One region of the Weizmannia sp. FSL W8-0401 genome, then DNA from elsewhere that is predicted to be linked to it. Evidence: riboswitches for the same ligand, from Rfam matches in the RefSeq annotation. Region 1 holds a riboswitch; each other region holds the start of a gene.
What was found. A riboswitch is a leader RNA that binds a small molecule or an ion and turns the genes downstream of it on or off. The one in region 1 is predicted to bind S-adenosylmethionine.
Positions count from the first base shown of each region.

Region 2: linked by a shared signal. The riboswitch ahead of NSU00_RS15440 (methionine ABC transporter ATP-binding protein) and the one ahead of NSU00_RS13475 (YezD family protein) in region 1 are both predicted to bind S-adenosylmethionine.
Region 3: linked by a shared signal. The riboswitch ahead of NSU00_RS02170 (bifunctional homocysteine S-methyltransferase/methylenetetrahydrofolate reductase) and the one ahead of NSU00_RS13475 (YezD family protein) in region 1 are both predicted to bind S-adenosylmethionine.

Region 1 is NZ_JBBPAG010000001.1:2,754,125-2,761,670, forward strand. It holds gene NSU00_RS13445 (TerC family protein) at 1-588, opposite strand, end outside; gene NSU00_RS13450 (YidH family protein) at 868-1,248, opposite strand; partial or broken gene NSU00_RS16090 (IS1380 family transposase) at 1,437-1,588, shown strand; gene NSU00_RS13455 (hypothetical protein) at 1,822-2,103, shown strand; gene NSU00_RS13460 (AEC family transporter) at 2,505-3,119, shown strand; gene NSU00_RS13465 (hypothetical protein) at 3,194-3,406, shown strand; gene NSU00_RS13470 (bifunctional GNAT family N-acetyltransferase/carbon-nitrogen hydrolase family protein) at 3,532-5,073, opposite strand; SAM riboswitch class I at 5,218-5,324, shown strand; gene NSU00_RS13475 (YezD family protein) at 5,441-5,620, shown strand; gene ssuE (NADPH-dependent FMN reductase) at 5,709-6,248, opposite strand; gene NSU00_RS13485 (ATP-binding cassette domain-containing protein) at 6,270-7,022, opposite strand; partial or broken gene ssuC (aliphatic sulfonate ABC transporter permease SsuC) at 7,037-7,546, opposite strand, start outside.
Region 2 is NZ_JBBPAG010000001.1:3,168,796-3,176,341, reverse strand. It holds gene NSU00_RS15465 (glycosyltransferase family 8 protein) at 1-11, opposite strand, end outside; gene NSU00_RS15460 (MATE family efflux transporter) at 205-1,554, opposite strand; gene NSU00_RS15455 (ParM/StbA family protein) at 1,974-3,152, shown strand; gene NSU00_RS15450 (hypothetical protein) at 3,164-3,736, shown strand; gene NSU00_RS15445 (ABC transporter ATP-binding protein) at 3,799-4,578, shown strand; SAM riboswitch class I at 4,660-4,768, shown strand; gene NSU00_RS15440 (methionine ABC transporter ATP-binding protein) at 4,841-5,881, shown strand; gene NSU00_RS15435 (methionine ABC transporter permease) at 5,871-6,533, shown strand; gene NSU00_RS15430 (MetQ/NlpA family ABC transporter substrate-binding protein) at 6,593-7,435, shown strand.
Region 3 is NZ_JBBPAG010000001.1:447,927-455,472, forward strand. It holds gene NSU00_RS02155 (VTT domain-containing protein) at 1-1,005, shown strand, start outside; gene NSU00_RS02160 (DedA family protein) at 1,037-1,636, shown strand; gene NSU00_RS02165 (LCP family protein) at 2,245-3,207, shown strand; SAM riboswitch class I at 3,632-3,732, shown strand; gene NSU00_RS02170 (bifunctional homocysteine S-methyltransferase/methylenetetrahydrofolate reductase) at 3,800-5,635, shown strand; gene metH (methionine synthase) at 5,895-7,546, shown strand, end outside.

The sequences.
Region 1 (7,546 bases):
GATCCATTCGTGTAATTGAAATCCCCAAACTTTTTCCAGTAAGCTCACTGGGTATTTCATCATCGGATCTTTAAAGATGTCGGTGATTGCAACATGTGCAATCAAACCGCCGGCAACAATCTGTACCCATGAAATTTTGTCCAGTATTTCAGAAAAGAACTCGAAGAAAGCGAGTACGGTCGTTAAGCTTAAGGCTATGCCAGCCATCGTGTACAGCAAATTGGTGGAAATGCCGGACGTGATCAAAACGTTGTCCATACAGACGAGAAAATCAGCCGCAAGCACAATCAATAGCATTTTGACGACCGTGATGCTTGGAACGGGCCGTGCCTCGGAATCAGGCTGGATGGAGCTCACAAAACGGAAAGCGATGTAGAGAAGAATCATGCCTGCGAGCACACGAAATCCCGGGATCCCTGTTAAATACTGAATCATCACTACGTAAATCGTACGACTGACCGTTAGACATACAACGATATAAAAAAACAGCTGTTTTGGCTCGTAACCATACTTTCGAACCACCGTTGTAATAATAAGAAGATTATCCAGATCACTAATCAGGTTGAGCAAATAAATTTTTAAAATCACAAAAACACGTCACCCCTGCCTTTGCCAATCCATTTCGGGAACGAAAAAAACAGCATCGCATACCGGTCCCCCTATTAATATATTTGGACAGAAGCAAAAACAGACAAGCTAAGATTTTTCTGATTGAAAAAGGTACCAAAGAAATCAAGTAGAGCATTCCTGTAATGAAAGAAATTTGAGGTTTGCACAAAAAACCCCGCTGATATGGTTCAAGGTGTCCAAAGCTTCGAAGCAATTGATATCCAAGGAGGACCATGAATTATACTCAGAACAACAACATTACATAACCAGCAAAGACATGAGGTACACAAAAATCATAAAAATGAGTACAGTGAAGATGATGGTAAGAAAATGAACAGAAAAATTTGCCGGGACAAAAATGCCCTTCTCGATCTCTCTTCTTTTCCTTGCGTACTGCAACGCCGCCGTAATGCCAGTGATAAATCCGATCACACATGCGAAAATGCCCAAAAGGATGGCGAGTGTATTAATATATGGACTGGAGGCGATCCTTATGGTGAAGTGCAAGGAAGTCGTTAAAAAACCAACCCCGATAATGGAAATGGCTGTGCGGATCCATGCAAGAAATGTCCTCTCATTTGCCAGGTGCTGCTGGGCAAACTTCACACTGCCCTGCACTGTCTTTTTTTGGTTTTCCATAGACTGCTGCAACTCCAATCTGTGTAAAAATGCGTATATTTTTGAATTGTAATGGTTCTTCGATAACACGAAATCCCCTATCTATCAAGGTATTCAGTTAAACGAGCCATGTTTCAAACAAATGCAAAAAGAATCCATTTCTGATAAGGTTAAAACATCCACGAAATAACCATCAGAGGATTCTTATATTGGCTACTTTACCACAAAAAAGCTAAATTTCAATCGTCAAAATAATTTATCAAATTGTGAAAATTCTCTTTCTTCTGATATGGGTGAATTCATCTTTAGAGAATTCGATGAGAAAATTATTTTTTCGAAAACAATCGCTCAATTTCTTCATTTTCGTTGGTTGAAACTCACTCCCACCGAAACAGCCTGCCATTAAAAATTGAAAAATACAGGAAATTTGGACATGAGGAGTTCATTTATTTTTGTATCGCATGCGTCTTCAATATCGGAGTACTATTCATACAATGCGCCATACAGCCTGAAGCCGATTTTTCCCGGCATTTGTTTTCCATAGACCCATGGCAAAAAATATCGTATAATTTGTCGTATGAGGGAGGTGAAAAAGTGGATAAAGGAATTGACCAGAATGCGATTTTGCAGGCCATCCGTGAACTATCGGACCAAATCAAATCCGTGGAAAAAAATCTGTCCGAACGGATGAGTGCGCTGGAAAGCAGAATGGGGGCGTTGGAAAGCAGAATGGAGGCGCTGGAAACGAGAACGGCGTCTTTAGAAGAAGGCCAAAAAGAAATTAAAGAACAGGTCAGAAAAATTGACAAAAAACTGGATATCCTCAATCGTGATTTGCTTGACACAAGGGCAGATGTTGAATTCTTAAAAAAGTAAATTTCCCGTTTTTCTCTGCTCACATGAATAGCCGCAAGTCCCTCTTCTTACAAAAAGATTCTCAAAAAATGGTCCTCTTGGTTTGGTCCGGATCCCCGTTTCGAGATCCTTCACATCGCCAAAGAGGACTTTTTATATGCGTTGCCGGGATCACAATAGCCATGCAAGATCAACACTTTATATAGTGTTCACAAATTGAATTTACAAATCCTTTTCAATCACCCGCTCCCATGCCTTATATCCAAGAGTCTTTTTCCATCCTTATTTTAAGTGGAAGAAAAAAGAACCGGCACATTACCTGAAAAAAAGTTGTTGCCAAAAATTTTCCTTGCCGTTTCTTTCTCATTGTTTTTTAATGAAATTAGATCAAAAAGAAAACTGGGAAAAATGTGGGTGTTGTGTTGACGAAAGCCGCTTCGTTTATTTTGATCATTGTGCTCGGTTACATTTTGAAGCGGATTGGATTTTTTAAGCCGGATGATTTTCAGCTGGTTTCCCGCATGGTTTTAAACATTACATTGCCATGCGCCGTGATTACAAATTTTGAAAAACTCTCCCTTGAAACTTCGCTGTTAATGCTTGTCGCAATCGGCGTCATTTGCAATCTGGTGATGATTGCAACCGGCTATATCGTTTCCTGGCGCCGTACCCATACGGAAAAAGCCTTTAACATGATCAATTATTCCGGTTATAATATTGGCTGTTTTACACTCCCCTATGTACAAAATTTCCTGGGGCCCGTTGGCGTAGTGGCAACTTGCCTGTTCGATGCCGGCAATTCGGTTTTATGCACGGGCGGCACATATTCGATTGCTTCCGCCGTTGCCAACAACGAAAGAACAAATGCGGCATCTTACCTAAAAAATGTTTTCATCCATCCCGATGGATACCTATCTGATCATGCTTGCGCTGTCGCTTTTGCATATTACATTGCCGGCAGGCGTGACCGCATTTACCGGAATCATCGGACAGGCAAACGGCTTTCTGGCCATGCTGATGATCGGGATCGGTTTTGAACTCCGGCTTGAAAAAAGCCAGGTTGCGGGCATCTTAAAAGCCGTTATCATCCGTTACGGAATGGCCATCCTGTTTGCAGCATTTCTTTTATTTCCTGCTGCCGCTGCCGCTTGAAGTTCGGCTCGTGCTCGTGATTATCGCGTTTGCGCCGATTTACGCCGTCTGCACGGCATTTACCCAGAAATGCGGCGGCAATGTCGCCATGTCCAGCACGTTGAACTCGTTGTCCATTTTGATCAGCATTGTGTTGATGACCAGCCTGATGGTCGTGCTGAAGATCGCCTGAATCATGAAAAACCGCTTAGAGCTTCCATCCTCTAAGCGGTTTTTTGATACGGTATCCGGGTTTTCCAAGCAGCCGTTCAGGCACTTGGCGGCTGCCCGGCCGGTCTTGCGTCCAGTCCGTCATGCTCAGGACCTGGTGTTGATCTTAATCTGATACAAATCTCTTCTCCGGTCGGCCAGTTGCCGGACGGAGCCGCTGTTGCGGTTGCGGCGCAGCTTCTCAAGATCGACATCGCCGACAACGACGGTATCGACATTGGGATCGCATTCTCCGACAATGCCATCGCGGGCAAAGCCGAAATCGGAGGGAGAAAAGATCCCGGACTGGGCGTACTGGATATCCATGTTTTCCACGTGGGTCAGGTTGCCGACTGTTCCCGCAATACAGGTGTACACCTGGTTTTCAATGGCCCGCGCCTGTGCGCAGTAGCGGACGCGCAAATAGGCCTGGCGGTCGTCCGTGCAAAACGGGACAAAAATAATGTTCGCACCGTGGTCGACAGCGACACGGGCCAGCTCCGGAAACTCGATATCATAGCAAATCAGAATCGCAATTTTCCCGCAATCCGTATCAAATACATTGAGTTCGTTTCCTTCCGCGATCCCCCACCATTTCCGCTCATTTGGCGTAATATGGAGTTTGGTCTGCCTCTCAATCGTCCCGTCGCGCCGGAACAAAAAAGCGACATTGTAAATGCCCCCGTCTTCTTCCACAAAATGGGACCCGCCGATAATGTTGACATTGTAGCGTACGGCAAGCTCTGTAAACAGTTCAATATATTGGTCTGTGTACCCGGAAAGCCGGCGCACTGCCTGGTCAGGGCGTTTTTCTTCCAGGTAGGACATCAACTGCGTGGTGAAAATTTCCGGAAAAACGGCGAAATCAGAACCGAAATCCGCGGCCACATCGACATAATATTCTACCTGTCTGACAAAATCATCGAAGGAATCAATTTTTTTCATCATATATTGGATCGCTGTAATCCTGACCGGGAACGAAGCATGATAGACACGGCGGGACTTCGGCAAATAATCGACGTTATGCCATTCCATAAGCGTTGCAAATGAAGCGGATGCTGTATCATCCGGCAAATACTGCCTGTTGATCCGCATAATCTGGAACCCTTCAAGCAGCTGGAAGGACAGAACCGGGTCATAAATATTGTGCATCTCGACTTCTTCCACGTATTCGCGCGGGGTCATTTTGTCTTTATATTTGCTGTAATTCGGAATCCGGCCGCCAATGATGATGCTTTGAAGGTTCATTTTCCGGCAAAGCTCTTTCCGTGCCTCATACAAACGGTGCCCGAACTTCATGCGCCGGTATTCCGGGTCGATCATCACTTCAATGCCGTACAGGTTGAGCCCGTGCGGATTATGGTTGGTAATGTAGCCGTTCGCAGTGATCGTATCCCATGTATGCTGGTCTTCGTATTCATCGAAATTGACAATTAAGCTGGAGCAGGAACCGACGATTTTCCCTTCGTATTCCACGCAAAACTGCCCTTCCGGAAAAATCCGGATATGGCTTTCCAGCTGCTCGTGTTTCCACGGCTCCATCCCCGGAAAACATTTTTTCGACAATGCCATAATATCATCAATGTCTTCAAAGCGGATGTTCCGCACCTCGATTTTCTTCTCAAACTTGGATACATCTGTCTCTGGCACAATCTCACACCCTTAACACACTTTTTCTATTATCATACCCTATCCGAATCGGTTTTGCCCGAAAAGCAGCTGAAATGTCGAAAATATAAGTTGACAAATCGGAATAATATTATTTATCATAGTTTTAACAAATTATTTCTATACAGCTTATCAAGAGAGGGGGAGGGACTGGCCCGAGGAAACCTCAGCAACAGATTCTTTTTGGGAATACTGTGCTAATTCCAGCAAGCGCCAAGCTTGGAAGATAAGTTAAGGAGCCTCGCCCTCTTCTTAACTTTTCTTGAAGGGGGCCTTTCTTTTTTGGATCATCCGCATTGCCGGCCGGACCACCACGCACACACGAAATTTATTTTTGGGGGTATGAAAAATGGCTCATATTGATGAAACGAAAGTAGCCCGCATTATGGAATCATTGCAAAAACTGGAGTTTGGAACAGTGGTCATTTCGATCCATGAAGGAAACATCACACAGATCGAAACAACCGAGAAAGTCCGGTTTGCACTGGAAAAGAAAAAAGCGGCACTTCCCAAGCAAAAGATGGGATGACGGGCGCCGGCATTCCGGTTATCTCTTTTCCCGTTGTTCGTGCTACACGAATACCGGCATTTGGATATCGTCCAAATGCCGGATTTGTTTAAGAGTACAGCGGTATGGAAATTTGCGGAAATGCTGTTTTTAAAGCAGCATTCAGGCGGTCGGCTGCTTGCCTGTCCAGCTCATAAAAACCACCCCTCTTTTTCACTTGTTGGTCGAGAATAAACACCCCTTTTTCGATGCACGTTGTCCCGAGTGAGGCCAAAACCGGTTTCAAGGCGTAATCGAGCGCGAGCAAGTGGCCGAATGTGCCGCCCATGGCGAGCGGCAGCACCTGTTTGCCGGATAAGCCATTTTGCGGCAAAAGATCCAGAAACGTCTTGAGCAGTCCGGAATAAGACGCTTTATAGACCGGTGTCAAAATGATTATCGTATCGCCTTCTTCCACTTTTCCTAATGCCCCGGTGATGGGCGGGCTTTGCCGGGCATGCATTAAATCGCCGGCCGGAAGTTCCCGGATATTGATGAGCTCCGGTTCGTACCCGTGCCCCCTTAACCCGGCCCTGATATAATCACGGATCCCATTTAATCTCGTATACGCAGAAGGGCTCCCGTTCAGCAGTACTATTTTTTCCGCCATATGAATCCCTCCATTTCTTCCTTAATTTTTCATTGCATGCAAAACCGGGTGGCCGCTCCCTAAAATGCGGTTTAAAATATGATTGGCCGTTGCTGCAAAGAGGGCGTGGTCCCTTTTCCGCGGATAAGGGAGTTTTACCGGGCAGTCCATCGCAATTTCCCCTTCTTCGATTAACACTACCCGATCGGCGAGGGCGACTGCTTCTTCCACGTCATGCGTCACCAATATGGCTGTAAAATGTTTTTCGAGCCAAAGAGACTGGATCAGCGCATGCATTTCAATCCGGGTTAAAGCATCAAGCGCCCCAAGCGGTTCATCGAGGAGAAGGATGTCCGGCTCATGGATTAATGCCCTCGCCAGCGCCACCCTTTGTTTCTGCCCGCCGGATAAGGATGAAGGCCAATCATCCGCACGCCCTTCCAGTCCGACCTTTCTAAGCATTTCACGGGCCGCATGCTTCCAGTCTCCTGCAAGGCCCAGGCCGACATTTTGAAGCACGGTTTTCCACGGGAGCAGGCGGCCGTCCTGAAACATCATTTTCGCCGATCTATTTATGCCGGATAAAGGCGCCCCGTTTATAAGAATTTTTCCGCCGCTTGCCGCTTCAAGCCCTGAAAGCAGCCTGAGGAGCGTACTTTTGCCGCATCCGCTCCTTCCGACAATCGCAACAAATTCCCCTTTTCTTATTTTCAAATGAAGATGGCGCAGGACGCGATGGCTGCCGAATGATTTTTCCAGCCCCTCAATTTCCACAGCAAACACCTTATTCGTCATCGTTTCCTCCTCCTTTATTTTTGATATGACGGGTGCCACTTTAACAATCGTTGTTCCGCGATTTTTGCCAGCCAGTCGGAAAGTTTTCCAAGAAGGGCATATAAGACAATGCTCAAAACGACAACGTCAAGTTGCATGAACTCGCGGGCGTTCATGGCCATATAACCAATACCGGAGTTGGATGCAATCGTTTCGGCCACAATCAGGGTTACCTATGTGACCCCGAGCGCATAGCGCACACCGACCAAAATGGAAGGAAGCGCCCCCGGCAGGATCATATGCCAAAAAAGCGCCGGCCCTTTCAGCCCGTAAACCCCCCCCATTTCAATCAGCGCTCTGTCCACCGAACGGATGCCATGAAACGTATTTAAATAGATTGGAAAAAAGGTGCCGAGCGCGACGAGAAACAGCTTCGCCTCTTCCCCGATCCCGAACCATAAAATAACAATCGGAATCAGGGCGAGATGGGGAACGTTCCGGACCATCTGCACGGTACTGTCGAGCAGGCCCTCCGCTTTTTTGGA
Region 2 (7,546 bases), 410 kb from region 1:
AGGATATTCATGGCTTTTCCACCTTTTGGCTGTAGTTTCAACTACTTCCATGATACAGGTTTCTTTTTCTGCTAACAATCCTTTTGGGTTCCGGGTACGGGCCTTTTTCATCGTACAATCATCACTGCCCGCTCGTGCCCTTATAGGTGAGAAAACATTGCACCCTCTGGCGTTTCCACAGAAAAAAGCCTGCCATAAAAATGGTCAGGCTCTGAGAAGTGACAGTCTTTCCCAAGGCTTTGAAAGCCAGCGCCGGGTGGCAAAGATGCCCCGGAACCATTCATCAATGCCCTGGGCAATCCAAATACCGAGCAGCCCAAGCCCGAAATGCACCCCAAGGACATAGCTTAAACCGGCTGCAAATACCCACATGGAAAAAATGCCAATCATGACCGGGAAGCGGACATCGCCTGCTGATTTCAGCGAACTCATCAGCACGATATTCATGGCCCGCCCCGGTTCTGTAAAAACAATGGCCCAAAGAATCGGGATGCTGACGGCGAGAATGTCTTCGCTTTTCGTAAACACGTGCAAAACAGGTGAGCCGATGAGCGCAATCACCAGCGAAGTAAAGAAAGAAGCCATCATGGCAATCTTTAAAGTTTTCATCCCGCGTTTTAGAGCGCGTTCATACGTTTTTGCACCGACATACCGGGCGATAAGCAGCTGGGTGCCGGATGCAATGGCGAGGGTGAACAAATAACAGATCATCGAAATATTATTTAAATAAACGCGCGCAGCCAGGGATGCTTCCCCGAGTACGGCGATAAACCCGGTAATCACCAGCTGGGAAAACTGGTAGGAAAAATTTTCGCCGGCTGAGGGGATTCCAATCTCAAGCAATGCACGGATATCTTCTTTCTTTATAGAAATGATATCACGGATGCCCATTTTCAATGTGAGCCTGCGGTAGACAAGGAAAAGAAGCGCCGATACCGCAAAAACGCGGGCAACCACAATGGCCCACGATACCCCGATGACGCCTGTAACCGGGAGCCCGAAAATGCCCGTAATGGCCAAAATGTTCCCGAAGATGCTGATTAAATCCATTATAACGGTGACAAGCATCGACTCTTTTGTATAACCGTGGCTCCTCAGCACTGCGCTTAAAGCAAGGGAGATGGACTCGAGAAACAGGGAAGCCCCGCAAATTTTGACAAATGTCAGCGCGTATTGATAAACCCTTCCGTGAATGTCGAAAAACCCGAGGAGCAGTTGCCCAAACAGAAAAACAAAAAGCCCGACGGCAAGGCCGAACCAAAAATTCAGCCCGAAAGCGGAATGGGCGACCTGGCGCGCCTCTTTCATTTTCCCGGCGCCAAGATTCTGCCCGATCAGGATAATTGCACCGACGGATGTGACATTAAAAATGAGAATAAACATATTCAACAGCTGGTTGGCCACGCCCACCCCGGCAGCCGCATCATCGGCGTAGTGGCCGAGCATAAGGGTTGCGATGATCCCGATCCCCATATGCAAAGAAAGCTCAATAAAGAGCGGCCAAGAAATCTGAAACAGGGTCTGGTCTTTGTAATATTGCTGTTGTGTTGTCAACAATTTCCCCCCTTTTATATGATACCCCAAGCCTTTTATACCGGTTTTGTTGCCAGGCCTGGTGGATGTTCATTCTTCAATACTATGAAACATTGTAGCCTTTATTGCCGCACTGTCAATTGGAATTTTGGAAAAACCCGTGAATTTTTTATGGAGGAGCGGATATTGCTCCTATTTGCGTATTTGTTTGCATGTTTTCAAATCTGTTTACATGTTTACACAAGCGCAAACACTTGTATACAAAAATGCAAACTTGTTTGCAAAGCTGTAAACATGGCTTTATGGCAACATTTTTCAAAAGTTTACAAGCCGCAAACAAGTTTACATTTTCGTTAAAAAAGTTCAGAGTATTGATTATTTTTATAGACTCAGATATTCTTAGAGTAAGCCAAAGAAAGCGATACAGGGAGGAAAAATGAATGGGAAAGACGCGGATTGCCGCAGTCGATGTAGGCAATGATTCTTTAAAAGGCATTTTTGGAAAAATGGAGTATGAGCTCAATATCCCGAACGTCATCGCGCGGGATATAGAAGACCGGCCGGTAATCGGCATTGAGGAACTGGACAGCAAAGATCCGCTTGAAGGCATCCATGTAAAAGTCCACTCCCCTGCTTTAAAGGAAAATAACGTGATTTACCGTGTCGGGGAGCTCGCAACCAAAAGTGATAATGCAACCGAACTGGACCCTGGGAGCAGCAAATCGGAAGAGGACCAGACCCTCGTCCTGCTTTTTACAAGCCTTGCGCTTGACGCAGTAAGGGAAGAAAACGCCAAAGTTTTTACCCGCAACCAGAATGTGATTGATGCCAATTACACACTTGGGACAGGCCTGCCGCTCCGCGAAGTAAAAGAGGGGAAAGATGCGGGCTACCGGTCGCAGTTGCTTGGATCCGTCCACCAGGTGGAATTTCTTGTCACGCCGAAATATCAGGGATTGAAAGTCAACCTGAAGTTTGACGAAATCAAAGTGTATCCGGAAGGCTTTGCCGCTTTTATCAATCTCGTCATGGATAACGATTTAAACATCATTAACCGCGATTTGATTGACAAACGCATTTTGATCCAGGATATCGGCGGCCTCTCAACGGATATCGCCGTGATCAAAAACAGGACAGTCGATGATGACCGGGCGCAGGGCTTTAATCTCGGCGTATCAGAAGCGCTTGAACAGATCCGTGAAGAAATCCGCGTCAAATACGGGGTCGAACTGGACAGCCGCCGCGATGTGGTCGATATTATCACGAAAAAGCATGACCGCAACCATATTATGGTGAAAGGCAGCCGGACAAGCGTGCACGATATTACAGACCGCATCCTGTTTGACCTTGCGAAGAAACAATACCGCCTGCTCCGGAACGTTTGGCAGAAAAACTCGCAAACAGAGATTTGCTATTTTGTCGGCGGCGGCTCTGTTGTCCTGAAAGATTACTTAAAAACGCTGAACAACAGCCTTGATGGCTACAATATCGACTTCTTTGAAGATGAAAAAGAGAGCATCTGGATGATGGCCAATGCTTACTACAAATTAATTTCGGATTATGTGAGGAAAAACAATAAACCGGAAGACAAAGGAAAGAAACCGGTCGAATCCAAATAAGGTGAAAAAATATGGAAAATCAAAGCGGGATGAAGCGGGGCCAGACGATTGCGTTCCGGATCCCCCAGGATACGCCCGATCATATTTTAAAAGAGCTGTCAAAGTTAAAAGAAAAAGAGAAACGGAACTTCTCCGCTAAAATAGCCGGGTATGTGATACAGGGCGTGAACCAGTCGCTTGTAAAAGACAAAGAAACGATTACAATTCCGCTGCCGCGCAAACTGACAAAAGTGCAGCATGATTGGCTGAAGCATGAACATTCGGAAGCAATGCTCGGCAGCATTGTTTACGAGCTGATTCAGGATCCGCTCCGGGCGACTTCGCTTTTTGCGGCCCTCTCGAAACAACCTGTTTCTATGGATGATACGCTTTTTTTACAGGAAGACGAATTGCCGCAAACCAGTGGAGAAGCAGACCTGGAACCGGTTCAATCCGGTGGTGAGCCGCCCGGTTCGGATGATCTTGATGCGTTCGACTGGAGAACTGCCGCCGCCGAACCGGCACCCCCTGAAGCGGAAGCGCCGGAAAAAGAAGAAGATGCGGAAGACCTGCTCGGGGATTTTCTCGCAAGCATGAATAAATGAAGGGCGCAGGGTGAACCCCTGTGCGCCTGAAAACTTGTACGAAATGTAAGGGGATGGAACAGATGGAAAATATAATCGAAGTTGCTGGTGTGAGCCTGGTGCGCGACGGCAAAAAACTGCTCTCGGACATTCACTGGACGGTCAAAAAAGGGGAGCACTGGGCTGTCCTCGGCTTAAACGGTTCCGGCAAAACCACTTTGCTCAATATGATCAACGGGTATATCTGGCCGACAAAGGGCAGCATCAAGGTGCTCGGCAAAGCGTTCGGAAAAACAAGCCTGCCGGAACTGCGGAAATCAATCGGCTGGGTCAGCTCCTCCATCCAGGAAAGGATACCGCGCACCCAGCTTGCACGCGATGTGGTCATCAGCGGCAAATATGCATCGATCGGGCTGTATGAAGTGGTGGATGCAGAAGACGAAGAAAAAGCCTTGCGCTTGATGGAACAATTGCATTGTGCCGCCCTTTATGGCCGTGCTTATGGACATTGTTCGCAAGGAGAGCGGCAGAAGCTTTTAATCGCGCGCGCGTTAATGGCGGAACCGCGCATCTTAATTTTGGACGAGCCTTGCAACGGGCTGGATTTATTTGCCCGGGAAATTTTGCTGGAAAGTGTGGAAGAGCTGGCAAAAGATGAGAACGGCCCGGCGCTTGTATATGTGACGCACCATCCGGAAGAAATTTCCCCCGCTTTCCAAAAGACATTGCTGATCAGGAACGGGGAAGTTTTCCGGCAGGGCCGCACGTCCGAGATGATTGAAAAACAAGTGCTTTCCCGCTTTTTTGAGCATGAAATTCAGGTGGAGTGGCGCGGAAACCGGGCTTTGTTTCAAGTTGTCTGATGATTGGAAAACAAAAAAATATAAAATAATGAATTGACAAATCCCGAGCCGTCCACTAATATTTAAATATAACAAATGAATAACTTATCCAGAGAGACTGAGGGACAGGCCCGATGACGTCCAGCAACCTTCAAATCTTTTTTTGAAAGGTGCTAATTCCTGCAGAATGGTTCATTCTGAGAGATAAGTCACTTGACCGGCAAACCTCTTTCGAATGAAAGCGGGTTTTTTTTTGCTAAAAGGAACAGAAGGAGATTTCAACATGCTGGTATTAGAAGATATTCATAAAGTATACGGCAAAGGGAAGGACAAAAAGGTTGAAGCGTTAAAAGGCATCAATCTGCGTGTTGAAAAAGGGGAAATTTTCGGGGTGGTCGGCTACAGCGGCGCCGGGAAAAGCACGCTGATCCGATGCGTAAATCTGCTCGAGCGGCCGACTTCTGGGAAAGTGCTCGTTAACGGGATCGACCTTGTGCGCCTGCCGCCTGCAAAGCTGCGCCAAGAGCGGAAAAAAATCGGCATGATTTTCCAGCAGTTCAATCTGCTTCAGTCAAAGACGATTTTTCAAAACGTAGCCATGCCGCTTGTGCTGGAACACCGCCCGAAGGAAGAAATAAAGGCAAAAGTGGCAGAATTATTGTCTTTTGTCGGGTTAGAAGAGAGAATGCACCACTACCCTGACCAGTTGTCAGGCGGCCAGAAACAAAGGGTTGGCATTGCAAGAGCCCTTGCGACAGACCCGGACATCCTGCTTTGTGACGAGGCAACATCGGCCCTTGACCCGAATACGACCGAAGCCGTGCTTGCCCTTTTGCGGAAAGTCCGGGACGAGCTGGGCATCACGATTCTTATGATCACCCATGAAATGAACGTCATTCGTGACATTTGTGATAAAGTGGCAGTGCTGGACGGCGGAAAAATTGTGGAGCAGGGCCCGGTAATCGACCTGTTCACAGAACCGAAAACGCAAATTGCGAGAAGCTTTGTGAAAACCGTGCTGAATGATTCGATTCCGCCGTCGGTGCAAAAACTGATCGATGAAAGCAGCAAAGACAATCCGCACGGCATTTACCGGATCCTGTTTAAAGGAGCTTCCACCAATATGCCGCTGTTATCCAATACGGCAAAACATTTTTCAATCGACCTGAATGTGCTTCATGGCATGATCACCGAACTTCAGGGCATTCCTTTCGGCAACCTGCTTGTCGAATTGAAAGGCGACCCGGAAGAAATGAAGCGGGCCATTCAGTACATCAACGATCACGAAGCCATCATTCGGGAGGTGGAGAAAAATGGCATTTGATTGGTCATGGTTTTGGCCGCAATTTTTCACGGCAATGGGCCAGACGCTGTATATGGTGGCTGTATCATTAATCATTTCCATCATCATCGGCGTTCCGGTCGGCGTGATCCTCGTTATTACCCGGGAAAACGGCATTTGGGAAAACAAATGGATTTTTAATATTTTAAATGTGATTATCAATATTTTCCGGTCGATCCCGTTTATTATTCTCGTTGTCGCGATCATTCCGTTTACGCGCTGGGTTGTCGGGACAGCGATCGGAACAACGGCAGCGATTGTGCCGCTCGTTTTGTACACTGCTTTTTACATCGGGCGGCTCATTGAAAGTTCACTGCTTGAAGTCGACAAAGGGACAATCGAACTTGCGCAGTCAATGGGGGCGACGAACTGGCAGATTATTTGGCGGTTTTTGCTTCCGGAGGCAAAGGCGTCCATGGTGCTCAATTTAACGATTGCCACCATCGGGCTGATCGGGGCTTCCGCGATGGCGGGCGCGGTCGGTGCCGGCGGGATCGGGGATTTGGCGATCACGTACGGCTACAACCAGTTTCAGACAGGCGTCATGATCGTTACCGTTATCACGCTGGTTATTTTCACCCAGCTTGTCCAGACATTGGGCAACTTTCTTTCCAAGAAAATCCGGAGAAAATAATATTGGAAAAATGGGTTACACCTTTTTATAAAAAATGAAATGCAGGGGGACTTAGAGCGATGAAAAAATTTGCGATTCTATTATTGGGGCTGATCCTGGTTTTGGCAGGATGCGGGGCCAAAAACAATTCGGGCAGCACAAGCACAAAGACAATCAAAGTCGGGACAACCACTTCTGAAGTGCCGACATGGAATTTAATCCAGAAACTTGCGAAAAAGAAAAATATCAATATCAAGATTGTCCGCTTTGACGACTATGTTCAGCCGAACCTCGCATTAAGCGACGGGGAAATTGATATTAACGCATTCCAGACGGTTGTTTATTTCGATGACTTTATAAAACAACGCAATCTGAAGCTATCGGCGATCGGCACAACGAATATCTGGCCGATGGGGATCTACTCGAAAAGGTATAAAAAGATCAGCGAAGTAAAAGACGGCGACCAGGTTGTGATTCCGAAAGACCCGACGAACCTCGGAAGGGCTTTGCTTTTGCTGCAAAAAGCCGGCTTGATTACGACGAAAAAAGGTTTCACAGGCAAAGGCGGGCTTGAAAATGTCGCTTCAAACCCGAAACATTTGAAAATTACTGCCGTGGATGCCGCCCAAACACCGCGCGGCCTAGATGATTCGGCACTCGCTGTGATCAATTGCGATATGGCCATTAATGCTGGCTTAAACCCGACGAATGACTCCATCTTCCGTGAAGATGCGGGCAACAAAGCGTATATCAATATTATCGCAGCCCGGACAAAAGACAAGAATGACAAAACGCTGAAAGAAATTGTAAACATTTATCATTCAAAAGAAGTCTCCGACTTTATCAAAAAGCATTATAAAGGCGCAGCCGTCCCGGTCAATAAACCGGTATCGTATTTAAAAGACTATAAGCAAACACAATGACGGCAAAAAGTTTCACAGCAGCCCCCTGAAAAACAGCGGGCTTTCAGACAGGCGGTTTATCCGCCCCATGGCAGAAAGAACGGCAGGATACGGTTAGACCGGTATCCCGCC
Region 3 (7,546 bases), 2.3 Mb from region 1:
CAGCTTGAAAAACAATCGCGCTGGTTTAATAAATATGGGAATAAATTGCTTGTTGTCGCGTATTTTATACCAGGTGTCCGCCACATCACCGGCTATTTTTCCGGAATTACGAAACTGCCATTCCGGTCATTTGCCATTTTTGCCTATTCCGGCGCTTTGATTTGGACAAGCACGTTTATTTCCCTCGGGAAGCTGCTTGGCCCGCAGTGGGAGCAGTTTCACGAAGCGGTCAAAAAATATCTCGTCATAGGCGGTATTGTAAGCGCCGGTTTAATCATCGCGTATTATGTGTTCCGCTATTTCCATAAGCAGATTTTCTGGGCGATGATGGCGGTGCTCCGGCGCGTTTTCATGATTTTCCGCAGCCGGGTCCGCGCCGAGTTTGTGATCATCGGCACCACGCTGGTGACATTGTTTTTGATTGTGTTAATGATCACAATGATTCAAAACCTTTTCAGCGAAGATTTCAGTGACTTTAACGAGGTGACCTCTTTAATCGTATCGCTTTTGTTCAAACACCATTGGGCAGGCGTCATGAAAGGGATGCTGGCGCTCAGCTCGCGGCAGGCGCTCATTCTCGTCATGGTGTTGACGGTTCTTTGGATCATTTGGAAAGGCAAAGATCGCACGCACGAATTTTTGATTATGCTGCTTGTTACAATCGGCGGGGAACTGTATCAAAATGTGCTGCATGAAGTGTTCCACCGGATGTCGGAAACGGAAATTCCGACGTTTTCCCACTTTGTCTTCTCATTTCCGAGCGACCAGGCGATGATGATTCTGATCATTTACGGCTATTTTACATATCTCGTCGTCCGGCACGCTGAGATGTTTTGGGTCCATACGTTTATGGATGTACTTCTTTTAGCTGTTTTGTTGTTCGCAGCTGTCAGCCATATTTATTTCAGCCTTGAAGTGCCGAGCAACATTGCGGGCGGTTACGTTTTCGGCGGCGTCTGGCTTGGCTTAAATATTTTATTGCTGGAAATTTTCCGTATGATATGATGGATAAGAAAGCAAATGTTGGAGGGGAAACATGTTCTCAGATTTTGTCACACAAATTTTAACAGCACTCGCTGATCTGGGTTACTTCGGTGTTGCACTCGGGCTTGCGATTGAGATTATCCCGAGCGAGATTGTCCTTGCCTATGCAGGTTATTTAATTTCCCGCGGAGAGATCAATTATTTTGGGGCCATTGCAGCAGGCACACTCGGCATTTTGATTGCCCAACTGATTTTATACTGGATCGGTGCATACGGCGGGCGCCCGTTCCTGCTAAAGTACGGCAAATATTTGCTGATTCACGAAAGGCATCTCGATCTCGCGGAAGAATGGTTCAACAAGTACGGCGCCGGCGTTATTTTTACAGGCCGTTTCATCCCGGTCATCCGCCAGGCCATATCGATCCCGGCCGGCATTGCCAAAATGTCGTATTTCAAATTTATTTTTTTCACGCTGCTTGCGACCATTCCTTGGGCGGTGCTGTTTATCTTTCTCGGTGAACGTCTCGCATCAAACTGGGCACAAATTGATGACGTCGCGGCTCCTTATGTCAAGCCGGTTACCATTATCGCGATCATCATCATTGTGCTTTATATCGCTTACTCGATGTACCGCAAGAAAAAAAGAGCCTGACCCTCTATTCAGGGGCCGGGCTTTTTCCGTACCAAACCGGCCATGTGATGTGGGGAGTGCAACCCGTCTGCACAAAGGCGGGTGCCGGATTTTGAGCCTGCACAAAAAAGGGGTTAATATGGATGAAAAAGCAAGCCGGATTTGCATCTTGCCTGATCACAAGAAAAAAGATAACGCCGGAAGCTTAAAACAACCTTAACAGGCTGAAATTCTGAAAAAGGGGCGCGCTTATCTGCTGCGCCCGAAAAAAACCGCCTGCACAAGGGTGGCGGCCAAAAAAGGGGGCATATGAAAAAAACAGGTTGTAAGCTCTCTTGCAAAGAAAAGCATACCTGCCAACACTTAAAAAATGCTTAAAATCCCGCACCTCTCGGCCATAAAAAAACGCCTGCACAAAGCAGACGAACCAACTAAAGCTCTTACCTGATGACAAACATCAATATACAAGTGGAAAATAAAAAACACCTTAACTTTACCTAAAATTTATGTGAATTTCCCCACCATCTATTTTCTCGACAAAAAATAACAAAATTTCATCAAAATTTTCGTGACAAATTGCCGCATTTAGATAATAATAATGAAGACAGACTACTAAAACGAGGGATTCTATGGAGTCAAGAGTAGCGAAAAAAAAGAAAAAACGGTCAAGAGTCCGCTGGCGCAGAGTGTCTCTTATGCTCTTTTTACTGCTCATCGTTGCCGGCGCGGTTTACACAGCCTATCAATACTACGCCGGAGTTCATCAGACAGACCCGGAAGATGCCTTAAATATGGACAATCTGGAATTTAATGGTAAAAAGGATGCAAATGGCCGGACCAATATTCTCCTTCTCGGAATTGACCGGCGTGGCAAAGAAGATTCAAGAACCGACACCATCATGATTGCCCAATATGACCCGAAGAAAAACCAGGTTAAGCTCATTTCGATTATGCGTGACATTTATGCCGAAATCCCGGGGTATAGAAACTATAAAATTAACACTGCCTATTATCTTGGCAATTTGAACCATCAAAAGAAGGGCGTTGAACTGCTCCGCCAAGCACTCAAAACCAATTTTGACATTGATGTGCAATATTATGCACTCGTCGATTTCCAAGGCTTTGTTAAAATTGTCGATACCCTGGCGCCTCAAGGCATTGAAATGAACGTCGAACATAAAATGTCGAAAAACATCGGCTTGACGCTTTATCCTGGCAAACAGCTCATGCATGGGAAACAACTCCTCGCCTACGCACGGTTCAGACATGATGCGCAAGGCGACTTTGGCCGGGTTGCTCGCCAGCAAAAAGTGCTTAAAGCGCTCCAATCTGAAGTCTTCAGCGTGAACGGCATCGCCAAAGCACCGAAACTGCTCGGAACCATCCAGCCGTATATGGCCACCAACATGAGCAAAATGAACATTCTTGCGCTCGTTAAAGACGTCATGGTCAATGGCAACCTTAAGGTCAAAACAATGACCGTACCGGTTGCCGGTACCTATACCAATGTCAGTTATCCGGGCGTCGGCGCCGCGCTCGAAGTGGACAAAGAAAAAAATACCGAAGCCATCAAACAGTTTTTGGATGAATAACAGGGGGGCCGGTTCCGGCTCTTTTTTTTGTAGCAGACAGAAAGCCGTACCGGGAGCAAATTGTCTTTTTGGAGAGCTCAAAAAGACAAAAGAGAGCCGTACCGGGAGCAAATTGTCCTTTTGGAGAGCTCAAAAAGACAAAAGAGAGCCGTACCAGGAGCAAATTGTCTTTTTGGAGGGTTCAAAAAGACAAAAGAGAGCCGTACCAAGAGCAAATTGTCTTTTTGGAGAGCTCAAAAAGACAAAAGAGAGCCGTACCGGGAGCAAATTGTCCTTTTGGAGGGCTCAAAAAGGCAAAAGAAAGCCAATTAGACAATAGGGGCGAAACCGCATCCAATATGAATTTCAATTTCCCCCTTGTCATGTCACCCGACAAAGTGTAAAGTATAAATAAGTCAAAATTTTAAGTACGTTCAATCGAATAGCCTTATCAAGAGAGGCGGAGGGACTTGGCCCGATGAAACCTCAGCAACCAGCCATACGGCACGGTGCTAAATCCAACAGGTATACCTGAAAAGATAAGGAGAATGTTGTCATCTTGCCTCCTTTTCTGGGAGGCTTTTTTCATATCATTCAAAGGGAGTGTAAAAATTTGAACCTTCTCGAAACGTTAAAAAACCGCATCCTTGTTGCAGACGGGGCAATGGGGACACTGCTATATGCATACGGCGCCGACACATGTTATGAGTCATTCAACCTGACCCATCCGGAAGACATCCACGCGATCCACCGCGCCTATATCGAAGCAGGCGCATCGGTCATCCAGACAAACACGTACAGCGCCAACTATATCAAGCTGGCACAGTATGGCCTGGAAGAAAAAGTAAAAGATATCAACAAAGCGGCTGTCCAGATCGCAAAAGAAGCGGCAAACCGTGACACATTTATACTCGGCACGGTCGGCGGCATCCGCGGCCAGCGCAAAACCGAAGCAACACTTGCCGAAATCAAGCGTACGTTCCGCGAGCAGATTTTTCACCTCCTGAACGAAGGAGTTGATGCCCTGCTTTTGGAAACGTATTTTGACGCGGAAGAACTGTATACGGTCGTAGACATTGCGAAAAAAGAAGCGGATGTCCCGGTCATCGCCCAGTTCTCGCTTATCGAACCGGGCGTGCTCCAAAACGGAACCCCGGTCCGCGATGCTTTCAAGGAACTTGAAAACCGCGGCGCTGATGTGACCGGCCTAAACTGCCGGCTCGGCCCGCACCACATGATCCAGGCGTTCGAAGAAATCCCGATACCGAAGCGTGCCTTTTTGTCCGCATACCCGAATGCGAGTCTTTTAGATTACGAGGAAGGCCGGTTCACGTTCACAAATAACGCCGATTATTTTAAAACATGCGCCGAAAAACTGGTCGAACAGGGTGTGCGCCTGATCGGCGGCTGCTGCGGCACGACCCCAGCTCACATCAAAGCAATCGCAGACGGGGTGCAGGGGCTTTTGCCTGTCACAGAAAAAACGGTCCGCCCACCGAAAATCGAAATCGCAGCCGCCCCGGCGCAGTACGAACCGCCGTTGCATGAAATTGTAAAAAAACGCCATTCCGTCATTGTCGAATTGGACACACCGAAAACGCTGAACACAGCCCGCTTTTTCGAAGGGGCAAAAGCGCTGCACGACGCCGGCATCGATGCCTTGACAATGGCCGACAACTCGCTTGCAAGCCCGCGCATCAGCAACACAGCGATTGCTTCAATTTTAAAAGAGAAACATGGCATCCGGCCGCTTGTTCATATTACATGCCGTGATCGTAATTTGATCGGGCTGCAGTCGCACTTAATGGGTCTTGCTGCGCTCGGGATTGACCAGGTGCTTGCCATCACGGGGGATCCGACAAAAATCGGCGACTTCCCGGGAGCGACGAGCGTATACGATTTGTCATCCATGGAACTGATCGCAATGATCAAGCAATTCAATGATGGCATTTCCCATTCCGGCAAATCGCTTCACAGGAAAACGAATTTTTCCGTCGCGGCTGCATTTAACCCGAACGTCCGCAATCTTGATAAAACGGTCGGGAGGTTGGAACGCAAAATCCGCCACGGTGCTGATTATTTTATCACCCAGCCTGTCTTCAGCACGGAAAAAATCGAGCAAATCCATGAAGCAACGAAGCATTTGGACGCGCCGATCTATCTTGGCATTATGCCACTTACCAGCTACCGGAACGCGGTCTTTCTGCACAATGAAGTGCCGGGCATCACACTGACGGATGATATTTTGCAAGCGATGGAAAAAACAAACGGCGACCCTGTGAAAGCGCGCGAAGAAAGCCTTGCGATCAGCCGTACCCTGATCGATGCGGCCCTCGCCTATTTCAACGGCATTTACCTGATTACGCCGCTCGAACGCTATGAACTGACAGTGGAATGCACGCGCTACATCCACGAAAAAACAGCAGTGCAAGGCGCAGGCATTGTCTGAGACTGCAACGAAAAAAGTACAGGCGGATTCATTAAAGTGAAACTTTGATAGCACTGTCCAATTGCAAGATTAAGAAAAGAGCTCAAGAAGGCAAAACGAAACCTTGGCCGGCTTCAGCCCCGGCGAGATGCATGCACTTTAAACTCAATCAAAAGTGGCACCGGCGCCGCCAGCATCGGAACGCGACCCAGCCAGGTACCAAATGTTACCGTACGTCGCAATCTCAATATCAAACGCACAACCAAAGGGGGCATTTTTCATGGGGAAAACGATATTTGAACAGCAGCTTGCGAACCGCATTCTCATTCTCGACGGGGCGATGGGCACGATGATCCAGCAGCAACACCTCACCGCGGCAGATTTTGGAGGCGAAGCATACGAAGGCTGCAATGAATACTTGAATCTCACAGCGCCCGATCTAATCCGCTCGATCCATGAAGCATATCTCGAAGCGGGGGCCGACATCATCGAAACGAACACATTTGGCGCAACGTCCATCGTCCTTAACGAGTACGGCCTTGGGCACCTTGCCGAAAAAATCAACATCGAAGCTGCGCGCATCGCCAAGCAGGCTGCCGGAAAATTTTCCACACCCGGCCGGCCGCGGTTTGTCGCCGGTTCAATGGGCCCGACAACAAAGACGCTCTCCGTCACAGGCGGCACCACTTTTGGCGCGCTCAAAACCGCCTACCAGGAACAGGCTTGCGGGCTCATAAAAGGCGGGGCCGACGTGCTCCTGCTTGAAACATCGCAGGACGTGCTGAACGTCAAAGCCGCTTTTCTTGGCATTACGGACGCATTCAACGAAACCGGAAAAAAACTGCCGCTTCTCATCTCCGGCACCATCGAACCGATGGGCACAACGCTTGCCGGCCAGAACATCGAAGCATTTTACATTTCCGTCGCGCATATGCAGCCGGCCGCAGTCGGGCTCAACTGCGCGACTGGCCCGGAGTTCATGGCTGACTCTATCCGCACACTCGCGGGGCTCGCCAAAACGGCAGTGAGCTGCTACCCGAACGCCGGGCTTCCCGACGAAGAAGGGCATTACCACGAAACACCGGAATCGCTCGCTGTAAAAATGAAAGGCTTCGCCGAAAAAGGCTGGCTTAACATCGCAGGCGGCTGCTGCGGCACAACACCTGCCCATATCAAAGCGCTGAATGAAGCACTAGCCGGGCTCCCGCCGCGCCAGCCTGCAAAAGAAGAGCACCACGCCGTCTCTGGCATCGAACCTTTTATTTACGATGACCCGTCCACCCGCCCGATTTTTGTCGGCGAACGCACAAACGTCATCGGTTCGCGTAAGTTCCGGCGCCTGATCGCAGAAGGCAAATGGGAAGAAGCAAGCGAAATTGCCCGCACCCAGGTCAAAAACGGCGCACAGATCATCGACATCTGCCTCGCCGACCCGGACCGCGATGAAATCAGCGACATGGAAAACTTTATTTCGATCGCCGTGAAAAAAGTGAAAGTGCCGTTTATGATCGATTCCACGGATGAAAACGTGATCGAAAAAGCTTTTACATACTGCCAAGGAAAAAGCATTGTCAATTCCATTAACCTTGAAAACGGGACGGAACGGTTTGAAAAAGTCGTGCCGCTCCTCAAAAAATACGGGGGTGCCGTTGTCGTCGGCACGATCGATGAAGAGGGGATGGCTGTCACTGCCGAACGGAAACTTGAGATTGCGCGCCGCTCTTATGACCTGCTCGTCCATACGTACGGGCTCAACCCGCGTGATCTCATTTTTGACCCGCTCGTGTTCCCTGCCGGCACCGGCGACAAGCAGTATTTTGGCGCAGCAAAAGAAACAGTCGAAGGCATCCGGCTCATTAAAGAAGCGATGCCGGAATGCAAGACGATCCTCGGCGTCAGCAATGTTTCATTCGGGCTGCCGCCTGCCGGGCG